2 regions of the Paraconexibacter sp. AEG42_29 genome follow, and region 1 is predicted to be linked to the other one. Evidence: riboswitches for the same ligand, from Rfam matches in the RefSeq annotation. Region 1 holds a riboswitch; the other holds the start of a gene.
The links. A riboswitch is a leader RNA that binds a small molecule or an ion and turns the genes downstream of it on or off. The one in region 1 is predicted to bind cyclic di-GMP.
Positions count from the first base shown of each region.

Region 1 (4,399 bases):
CGACCCACCCGTTAAACGCCGCGAGGCGGGCCCGTGGGCCCGCCTCGCGGATGAAGCTCGATGGGGCCTGGGGCTACCAGACGCCGCCGGCGGGGCAGCCGCCCGTGCCGGCCGTGGTGCAGGCGCGGGTGTAGGAGCCCGGCGAGCCCGAGGTCTTCGTGATCGAGAAGACCTGCGTGTTGGCGGTCGAGGACACCGCGTTGATGGTGTAGCCCGCGCCGCCGAGGCCGGTGACCGTGACGGCGGAGTCGCCGGCGCCGAGGACCTGCGGGTTCGTCGCGCAGGCAGCGATGACCGTCGCGGTCGCGCCGGTGCCGTCCGCCGCGCAGGACTCCATCTGCGTCACGGCGTTACGCGCATCAGACTTCGCGGCGGAGTCCTTGGCCTTGTCGGACTGACCGAGGAAGGAGGGCAGGGCGATCGCGGCGAGGATACCGATGATCAGGATGACGACCAGGAGCTCGATGAGGGTGAAGCCCTCGTCGGAGTTCTTCTTGGCCAGCAGGTTACGCAGCATGTGAATCCTCCAGGGATTGCAATGAGTGGACCGATCTGAGTGAGTCAGTAACCCGCGGTATCCATCTGGCCGTGGGGGTCCACTTCAACCCCGGTGGCAACCCGGCTGCCTCGCTCGTCGCGAGGCCCTTGGGCTTTGCGTCCCACCCTCACGAGTGGTTTGCCGTTTTCACCTTAGGACTGCTCAATACCCCTATCGGAGGACTGTCGCGCGGACTAAAGCCCTTCCCCACAATTTCTTTTGGACTGGACGTTTGTTCTAGGTGGACGACCCCAGCCTGCCCAGGTACCGCGGGCCCGCGCAACCGCAGCAAGGGCTCACGGAGGCCGGTTTAACGCCGCGAGGCGGGCCCGTGGGCCCGCCTCGCGGATGAAGCTCGATGGGGCCTGGGGCTACCAGACGCCGCCGGCGGGGCAGCCGCCCGTGCCGGCCGTGGTGCAGGCGCGGGTGTAGGAGCCCGGCGAGCCCGAGGTCTTCGTGATCGAGAAGACCTGCGTGTTGGCGGTCGAGGACACCGCGTTGATGGTGTAGCCCGCGCCGTTGGTCGTGACGGTGACGGCGGAGTCGCCGGCGCCGAGGACCTGCGGGTTCGTCGCGCAGGCAGCGATGACCGTCGCGGTCGCGCCGGTGCCGTCCGCCGCGCAGGACTCCATCTGCGTCACGGCGTTACGAGCGTCCGACTTCGCGGCGGAGTCCTTGGCCTTGTCGGACTGACCGAGGAAGGAGGGCAGGGCGATCGCGGCGAGGATACCGATGATCAGGATGACGACCAGGAGCTCGATGAGGGTGAAGCCCTCGTCGGAGTTCTTCTTGGCCAGCAGGTTACGCAGCATGTGAATCCTCCAGGGATTGCAATGAGTGGACCGATCTGAGTGAGTCAGTAACCCGCGGTATCCATCTGGCCGTGGGGGTCCACTTCAACCCCGGTGGCAACCCGGCTGCCTCGCTCGTCGCGAGGCCCTTGGGCTTTGCGTCCCACCCTCACGAGTGGTTTGCCATTAGCACCTTGGGACTGCTCGAGGCCGCTATCGGTCGATGTGCGCGCGGACTTGAGGCCCGGTGACGTGCTCCTCCGGAAACTGGACGCTCGTTCGATGTCGGACACCGTGCGTCTTAAACGCCGACGAGGCGGGCCCGGGGGCCCGCCTCGCGGATGAAACTGATGGGGTCTGGGGCTACCAGACGCCGCCGGCGGGGCAGCCGCCCGTGCCGGCCGTGGTGCAGGCGCGGGTGTAGGCGCCCGGCGAGCCGGCGGCCTTGGTGATGCGGAAGACCTGCGAGGCCGCCGTCGAGGACACCGCGCTGATGGTGTAGCCGGAGCCGTTCACGGTGACGGTGACGGCGGAGTCGCCGGCGCCGAGGACCTGCGGGTTCGTCGCGCAGGCAGCGATGACCGTCGCGGTCGCGCCGGTGCCGTCCGCCGCGCAGGACTCCATCTGCGTCACGGCGTTACGCGCATCAGACTTCGCGGCGGAGTCCTTGGCCTTGTCGGACTGACCGAGGAAGGAGGGCAGGGCGATCGCGGCGAGGATGCCGATGATCAGGATGACGACCAGGAGCTCGATGAGGGTGAAGCCCTCGTCGGAGTTCTTCTTGGCCAGCAGGTTACGCAGCATGTGAATCCTCCAGGGATTGCAATGAGTGGACCGATCTGAGTGAGTCAGTAACCCGCGGTATCCATCAGGCCGTGGGGGTCCACTTCAACCCCGGTGGCAACCCGGCTGCCTCGTATTGCGGACGAGGCCCTTGGGCTTTGCGTCCCACCCTCACGAGTGGTTTGCCGTTAGCACCTTGGGACTGCTCAATTGCCCTATCGGACGACATTCGACCGGACTAAAGACCATCCCCGGAAATTGTTCGAACCTGGACATCTGTACTAGGGGCCGCACCCCAGCGCGGTGGGCGTCCGGGTCAGCCGGCGCTGTCGGCCCGGCGGGCCGCCTGCGCGTCGTGCGCGGGTATGAAGGTGCCGGAGCCCTCGCACCACGGACAAGGGACCTCGTGTGCATCCCCGCCCAGCTTGGAGCTGAGGCGGCCGGTGCCGCGGCACGGCGAGCACGGGGCGGGATCGGGCGAGGGTTCGTCGGTCACGGGGCGCGGAGCGTAGCGCCGTGACGTTGCTCGCGACGCGAGGTGGACGTTCGGCAATCCGCCCCTCCCCACTATTGGGGATGCAGGCTCGCTGCCGATAAGAGCAGTGTGAAGGACAACGGCCACCCCACCCGCACCGACGCAGGCTTCACGATCGTCGAGGTCATGGTCGCGATGATGATCCTGCTGGTCGGGGTCCTCGCGATGCTCAACTTCACGCTCTCCGGCGCGAGCAGCACCGGGAAGACCGCCGCTCGCGAGCAGGGCACGAACGTCGCCCGCGAGCTCATCGAGCGCAGCCGACAGGTCCCCTACGCCAACGTGACGGCGACCACAGCTCCGGCGCAGCTCCGGGCGACGCTCCCTGACGCCGGCGCGCTCTCGGGCTCGTCGTTCGCGGTCACGCGGCGCGGCACCACCTACACCGTCTCCATCGCGGCCTGCTCGATCGACGACCCCTCGGACGGCGTCGGCGTTGGTGACGCCACGTACTGCGCCAACCCGAACGGCTCGGCCGGCCCCGGCAGCGCCGCCACGAGCACCGCGGTGGGCCTGAACGTCCTGGGCATCTCGGTCGCCGCCGGCGGCAGCCTGCTGAGCACGGTCTGCAACGCGCTTGGCACCAACTCCACCATCCTGAACGCCGTCACGGCCGCGGTCAGCGCCATCGCGCCCGTCTCGGCCTGCACGAGCACGTCGGGGACGGCGGCGTTCGACAGCCGCCCCGACGACCTGCGCCTGGTCCAGGTCACCGTCAACTGGACGAAGGGCACGGCGCAGACGCTCCGGCAGACGACGCTGCTCACGAACCCGCTGCCGAACGACTGCCCCATGGCGCTCGCCCAGGTGACCACCGCCACCCCCCTGCCCTCCGGCTGCCCCACCCCCACCTCATGACTCCACCCCGCCCACGTCGCCGGGACGACGACGGCCTGACCCTCGTCGAGCTCCTCATCGCGATGTCGTTGTCGACGATCGTGCTGCTCGCGACCTTCCAGTCCTTCGACGTCTTCTCGTCGGAGACGACGAAGCAGACGCGGCAGACCGGTGCCAACGACACCGCCCGCGCGACGATGGACAGGGTCGTCGACGACCTCCGGGGCGCGTCCACCATCCGGACTGCCGCTGCCAACGACCTCGTCTACTCCGTCGCCACCGCCACCGGGTCGCGGTCCGTCCGCCTGTGCGTCACCGGGACCACGCTCTACCAGTCCAGCTCGACCACCACCACCACGCCTGGCAGCGCCTGCGGCGTCGCCGGGACCGGCTGGACCCAGGGTGTCGTCGGCACGGTTCCCGCCGCGGGCACCACGGGCTTCACCTATGACGGTGCCGCGTCGTCCGCGACGCCCGCGGCCGTCAAGTCCGTCGGCATCACGCTGAACATCGACGCGACCAGCGCCAAGTCGGTCGCCACGAGCACCCTGCGGGCCAGTGCGACCGTGCGCCGGACCGCCGGTCAGCTGCCGATCTCCGACGGCGACGTCAAGGTCGACTGCAACAGCACCGGGCCGCTACTGACGCTCGGCGCCGGACTCAGCGGGCTGAACGTCGCGAGCGTCACCTACGCCAGCACCGGCGGGGTGACGCTCGGAACGGGCGTCACCGGAACCCCGGTCCAGCTGACGATCCCGAAGGCAGTCACCACGATCCTGGCGACGATCACCGACACCGCCGGCATCACCACCACGATCCCGAAGACGGTCGAATGCAACTGATCAAGCAACCCCGGTACGACGACCGCGGCTCAGCGCTCTTCACGGCGCTGATGAGCACCCTGGTCATGCTCGC
Region 1 is NZ_CP114014.1:3,180,942-3,185,340, forward strand. It holds gene DSM112329_RS15500 (hypothetical protein) at 1-15, shown strand, start outside; gene DSM112329_RS15505 (type II secretion system protein) at 74-517, opposite strand; cyclic di-GMP riboswitch class I at 610-691, opposite strand; gene DSM112329_RS15510 (type II secretion system protein) at 910-1,350, opposite strand; cyclic di-GMP riboswitch class I at 1,443-1,524, opposite strand; gene DSM112329_RS15515 (type II secretion system protein) at 1,693-2,133, opposite strand; cyclic di-GMP riboswitch class I at 2,226-2,309, opposite strand; gene DSM112329_RS15520 (prepilin-type N-terminal cleavage/methylation domain-containing protein) at 2,717-3,505, shown strand; gene DSM112329_RS15525 (prepilin-type N-terminal cleavage/methylation domain-containing protein) at 3,502-4,326, shown strand; gene DSM112329_RS15530 (hypothetical protein) at 4,317-4,399, shown strand, end outside.

Region 2 (4,399 bases), 2.8 Mb from region 1:
AAGACCATCCTCGGCCGGATCGAGAGCGGCGCCGGCAACCCGTCCGTGCAGACGCTCTTCAGCATCGCGCGGGCGCTCGACCTGCCGCTCAGCGCGCTGCTCGAAGCCGAGGTGGCGCCGCGGGTCAGGGCGATCCCGAGCGGGTCGGGCGACGCGCTCCCGACCGCGGCCGGCACCGTCCACCTGCTGCACGCCGACGGCCGGCCACGGCGCACCGAGCTGTTCGACATCACGTTCGGCCACGGGACCGAGCAGGCGTCGGACGGCCACCTCCCGGGGACCGAGGAGGTCGTCGTCTGCCTCAGCGGGCGGCTGCGCGCCGGGCCGCTCGGCGAGGAGGTCGCCCTCAAGCCCGGCGACGCCGTGTGGTTCGCCGCCGACACGCCGCACCGGTACGTCGCCGAACGCGACAGCCGCGTCCTGGACTGGATCTCCTACCCCGTCCCCGCGTCATGACCCGGCGGGCGGACCTGGCGCAGCCCGTCGCGGCAGGGGTCGTCGCGTCCCTGGTCGGTTTCGCGAGCTCGTTCACCGTCGTGCTGACGGGCCTCAACGGCGTCGGGGCGACGGACGCGCAGGCGGCGTCCGGCCTGCTGGCGCTGTGCGTGGTCATGGGGATCGTCGCGATCGGGATCGGCCTGCGGCTGCGCGTCCCGGCGAGCATCGCCTGGTCGACGCCGGGGGCCGCGCTGCTGGCGACGGTCGGCGTCCCCGGCGGCGGCTGGCCGGCCGCAGTGGGCGCGTTCGTGATCGCCGGCGGGCTCACGGTCCTCGCCGGCCTGTGGGCGCGCCTCGGCCGGCTGATCGCGGCGATCCCCGGTCCGCTGGCGAGCGCGATGCTCGCCGGCGTCCTGCTCCCCATCTGCGCGGGACCGGCACGGGCGGTGGTCGAGATCCCCGCGCAGGCCGGACCGGTCGTGGCGACGTGGCTCGCCCTCGTCGTCCTGGCCCGCCGCTGGGCCGTGCCAGGAGCGCTCGTCGCCGCGGCGGTCGCGACCGCGCTGGGCGGCGGCTTCGACGCCCCCGACGGCGGGCTGCTCGCCCGGCCCGAGCTCACCACGCCGGCCTTCACGCTGGGCGCGCTCGTCGGCATCGCGCTGCCCCTGTTCATCGTCACGATGGCCTCGCAGAACGTGACGGGGATGACCGTCCTCGCCTCGTTCGGGTACCGCCCGCCGCTGCGGCCCGTGCTGCTCAGCACCGGGGCGGGCTCGATCCTGTCCGCGCCGTTCGGCGGCCACGCGATCAACCTGGCGGCGATCACCGCCGCCCTGTCGGCCGGTCCGGACGCCCACCCGGATCCCGAGCGGCGCTGGGTCGCCTCGGTCGCGGGCGGGGTCGTCTACCTGGTGCTCGGGCTCGGGGCGGGCCTGGCGGTCGCGCTCGTGTCCTCGGCGCCGCCGGTCCTCGTGCAGTGCGTGGCCGGCCTGGCGCTGCTGGCTCCGTTGGCGGGCGCGCTGGCGGCGGCCGTCGCCACCGAGGCGACCCGCGACGCGGCCGTGGCGACGCTCGTCGTGAGCGCGTCGGGCATCACCGCCTTCCAGATCAGCGCGCCGTTCTGGGGGCTGGTCGCGGGCCTACTGCTGTTCGCCGTCCAGCGCGGTGTGGCTGCGCGGGCCATGCCGACCGAGCAGCGCGCCTGACGAACGACCCCGGAACGACGAACGCCGCGGCAGGTGCCGCGGCGTCGCGCCGAACCGGGTGCTGCGGAGGGGCTACCGGCCGAGCAGGCCGCCGAAGAGGCCGCCGCCGCCGCCGAGCAGGCTCGACAGGCCGCCCAGGATGCCCGAGGGCAGGCTCAGCGGGATCTTGATGAGGCCGGACAGGAGCCCGCCGCTCGACGCGTTGCCCGCGCCCGTGGAGCCGGTCTCGGTGCCGGCGGCCGGGGTGTTGTCGCCGAGGAAGCCGCCCAGCAGGCCGCTCAGGAGGCTCTGGCAGATGCCGGTGGCCTGCTTGACGCTGTTGGTCGCGGCCGTGATGGCGACGCCGGTGATCTGGGTCAGCATCGGGATCAGCTCGTGGATCGTCGACGTGATGGAGCCGAGCGCGGTGCTGATCTGCGCCTCGGTCTGGGCCGGGAGGACCGGGAGGAGCTTCGTCAGCTCGGTCAGGCCGGTCTGCAGCGCGGCCGTCGCGGTCGACAGCGCGGTCTGGATCAGCGTGCCGACCTGCGCCGGGAGGTCGTCGATACCCGCGATCGCCGCGATCTGCTGGACCTGGACGGGCGCAGCGGCCTGCAGGGCGGCGAGCGCCTGGGCGGCCAGCGCCTGGGCGCCGCCACTCAGCTCGTTCACGAGGGCGGTGAGCTCCTCGACGAGCTGCGCGTGACCGGCGGCGGTGCCGGGCAGCGAGCCGGCGAGCAGCTTCTGCAGCTTCTCGTCGCCGGTCGTCGGGACGAGGTTCGAGAAGCGCGTCAGCGACTCGCCGAGGGCGCCGGCGGCGGCGGTGATCGACCAGACCGCGGTCTTGGCGGCAGCGGTGCTGTCGCCGGCGCCGGCGGCCAGCTGGCGGGCGCCGCGGGACGCGACGACGGCCTCGTGGCGGGACGTCTTGAGCGCCTTGCGGGCGGCGGCGACGTCGCCCTTCTTGGTGGCGCGGGTGACCTTCTTCGCAGCGGACTGCGCCTTCGCGATGTGCTGGCTGACCGAGGCCTGCGTCGCCTTCGGGGCGGCGTCGGCGGCGGCCGGCAGGGCCACGGTGAGCAGTGCGGCGCTGGTGAGGAGCGCGGCGAGGGGGGTACGACGGGGCATGGTGGATCTCCTTGTGGGTAACTGGGCGGCCTGCGTGCAGGCCCCTGGTTTTGCGTCCCCGCCTCGCAGCGGGTTTGCCTTTTTCCGACCGGCCGATCTGACCGGGGGAGGCGATGAGCCTCACCAGTGAAGAGGGGAGGCGCACCGTCGATGTGAGGTGCTACTTGGAAAACTTTCCGCAGGTGGCGCGTAGGCGCTACTGCGGACGGGAAGCTACGGCTGGCTCTGGGGGTGGATCAGCCGCTTCAGCGCTTCGAGCTGGGCCTGGACCCCGCTCAGCGCCGTGTTCGTCACGTTCTGGACCGTCTTCTGCACGGCGCTTAAGGTCTGCTGCGTCACCGCGAGCGACCCTTCGACCACGTTCTTGACCGCGTCGCCGGTCTGCGCCGTCAGCTGCGCGACCACCTCGCTGGTCTTCTTCTGCAGCTCGCCGGCGAGCGCGGCCTGGGTCTTGTTGGTCGTGCCCCCGGACATCGAGACCGGGGTCGCGGCGACCGTGCTGGGCGCCGGGGACGGCGTGCTGACGGCGGCGGGGGTGGACGTCGTCGCCTGTGCGGCGGGGTCGGCGGGTGCGGTGCCGCCGGCCGCGGTGGTCGACGTGGCGGCCGGGGCCGCGGAACCGCTGCCCGTGCGCGCCGGGATGCGGACGGCGACGGCGCTCCCGCCGGACCAGGTCCGCGCGGGCTTGGCCTTCGCCTTGCTCGCGGCTGCGCCGGTCGCGGCGCGCGCCGGCGCCTTGGCGCGGACCTTGCGCGCGGACGGCGTGGGGGCGGCGGTCGCCGAGGGCGACGCCACGGATCCGGACGGCTGCGGCGCCTGGGCGACGACCTCGACGCGCGGCTTCTTGGCCGGTGGGTGGACGACGACCTGCTCGCCGATCGCGCCGACGCCGACCAGGGCCGCGGTGCACGCGACGGCGCACTTCGCGACCCCGGCGCTGCCGAGGCTGCCGAGCCCGAGCGACCAGCCGCCCGCGGCGACGCCGGCCCCGCCCGCGGCCACGCCGCCGCCGGTCACGATCGCGAGGGCGCCACTGCCCGAGGCCAGGGCCGGAGCGAGGGGGAAGAGGAGTGCGAGGTCACGGCGGCGGTCGTCGATGCGCCCGGCGAAGCCGCGGCACCCGGTGCAGTCCGAGAGGTGCGCCTGCACGCGGCGGCCACGCAGCTTGCGGCGGTCGCCGCTGTCGATCAGGGCGCGCACGTCGCTGCAGCTGTCGCGGCGACCGTCGCCGACGTCGACCAGGGCGGTGCGCGCCTCCAGGACGGACTGGCGGGCGGCGGCGGGGGTGGTGTCGAGCGCGATCGCGATGTCCGCGTAGCCCAGGCCGCTGAGCTCGCGCAGCATCAGCGCGCTGCGCTGGCGCAGCGGGAGCCGGCTCAGGTCGCCCACGAGCTCGCGCAGCCGCTCGCGGACGCGCTCGTCGTTCGGGGCGGCGACCTGCAGCAGCGCCTCCTCGCCGTCGGGCCCGTCGAACTGCCGGGCCGCGGCGTCCTGCCGGCGGCGGCGGGAGAGGTCGAACGCCTCGCGCTGGGCGATGCGGTAGAGCCAGGGACCGAGGGCCTGCGGCGTCGAGCGGCCGCCCTGCAGCGCACGCAGCGCGGCGGCGAGGGCGTTCTGCGCGGCGTCCTGGGCGAGGTCGTCGTCGAGCA
Region 2 is NZ_CP114014.1:428,787-433,185, forward strand. It holds gene DSM112329_RS02065 (XRE family transcriptional regulator) at 1-456, shown strand, start outside; gene DSM112329_RS02070 (benzoate/H(+) symporter BenE family transporter) at 453-1,643, shown strand; gene DSM112329_RS02075 (hypothetical protein) at 1,716-2,750, opposite strand; cyclic di-GMP riboswitch class I at 2,764-2,839, opposite strand; gene DSM112329_RS02080 (sigma-70 family RNA polymerase sigma factor) at 2,964-4,399, opposite strand, start outside.
Region 2: another riboswitch for cyclic di-GMP. It lies ahead of DSM112329_RS02075 (hypothetical protein); the one in region 1 lies ahead of DSM112329_RS15515 (type II secretion system protein).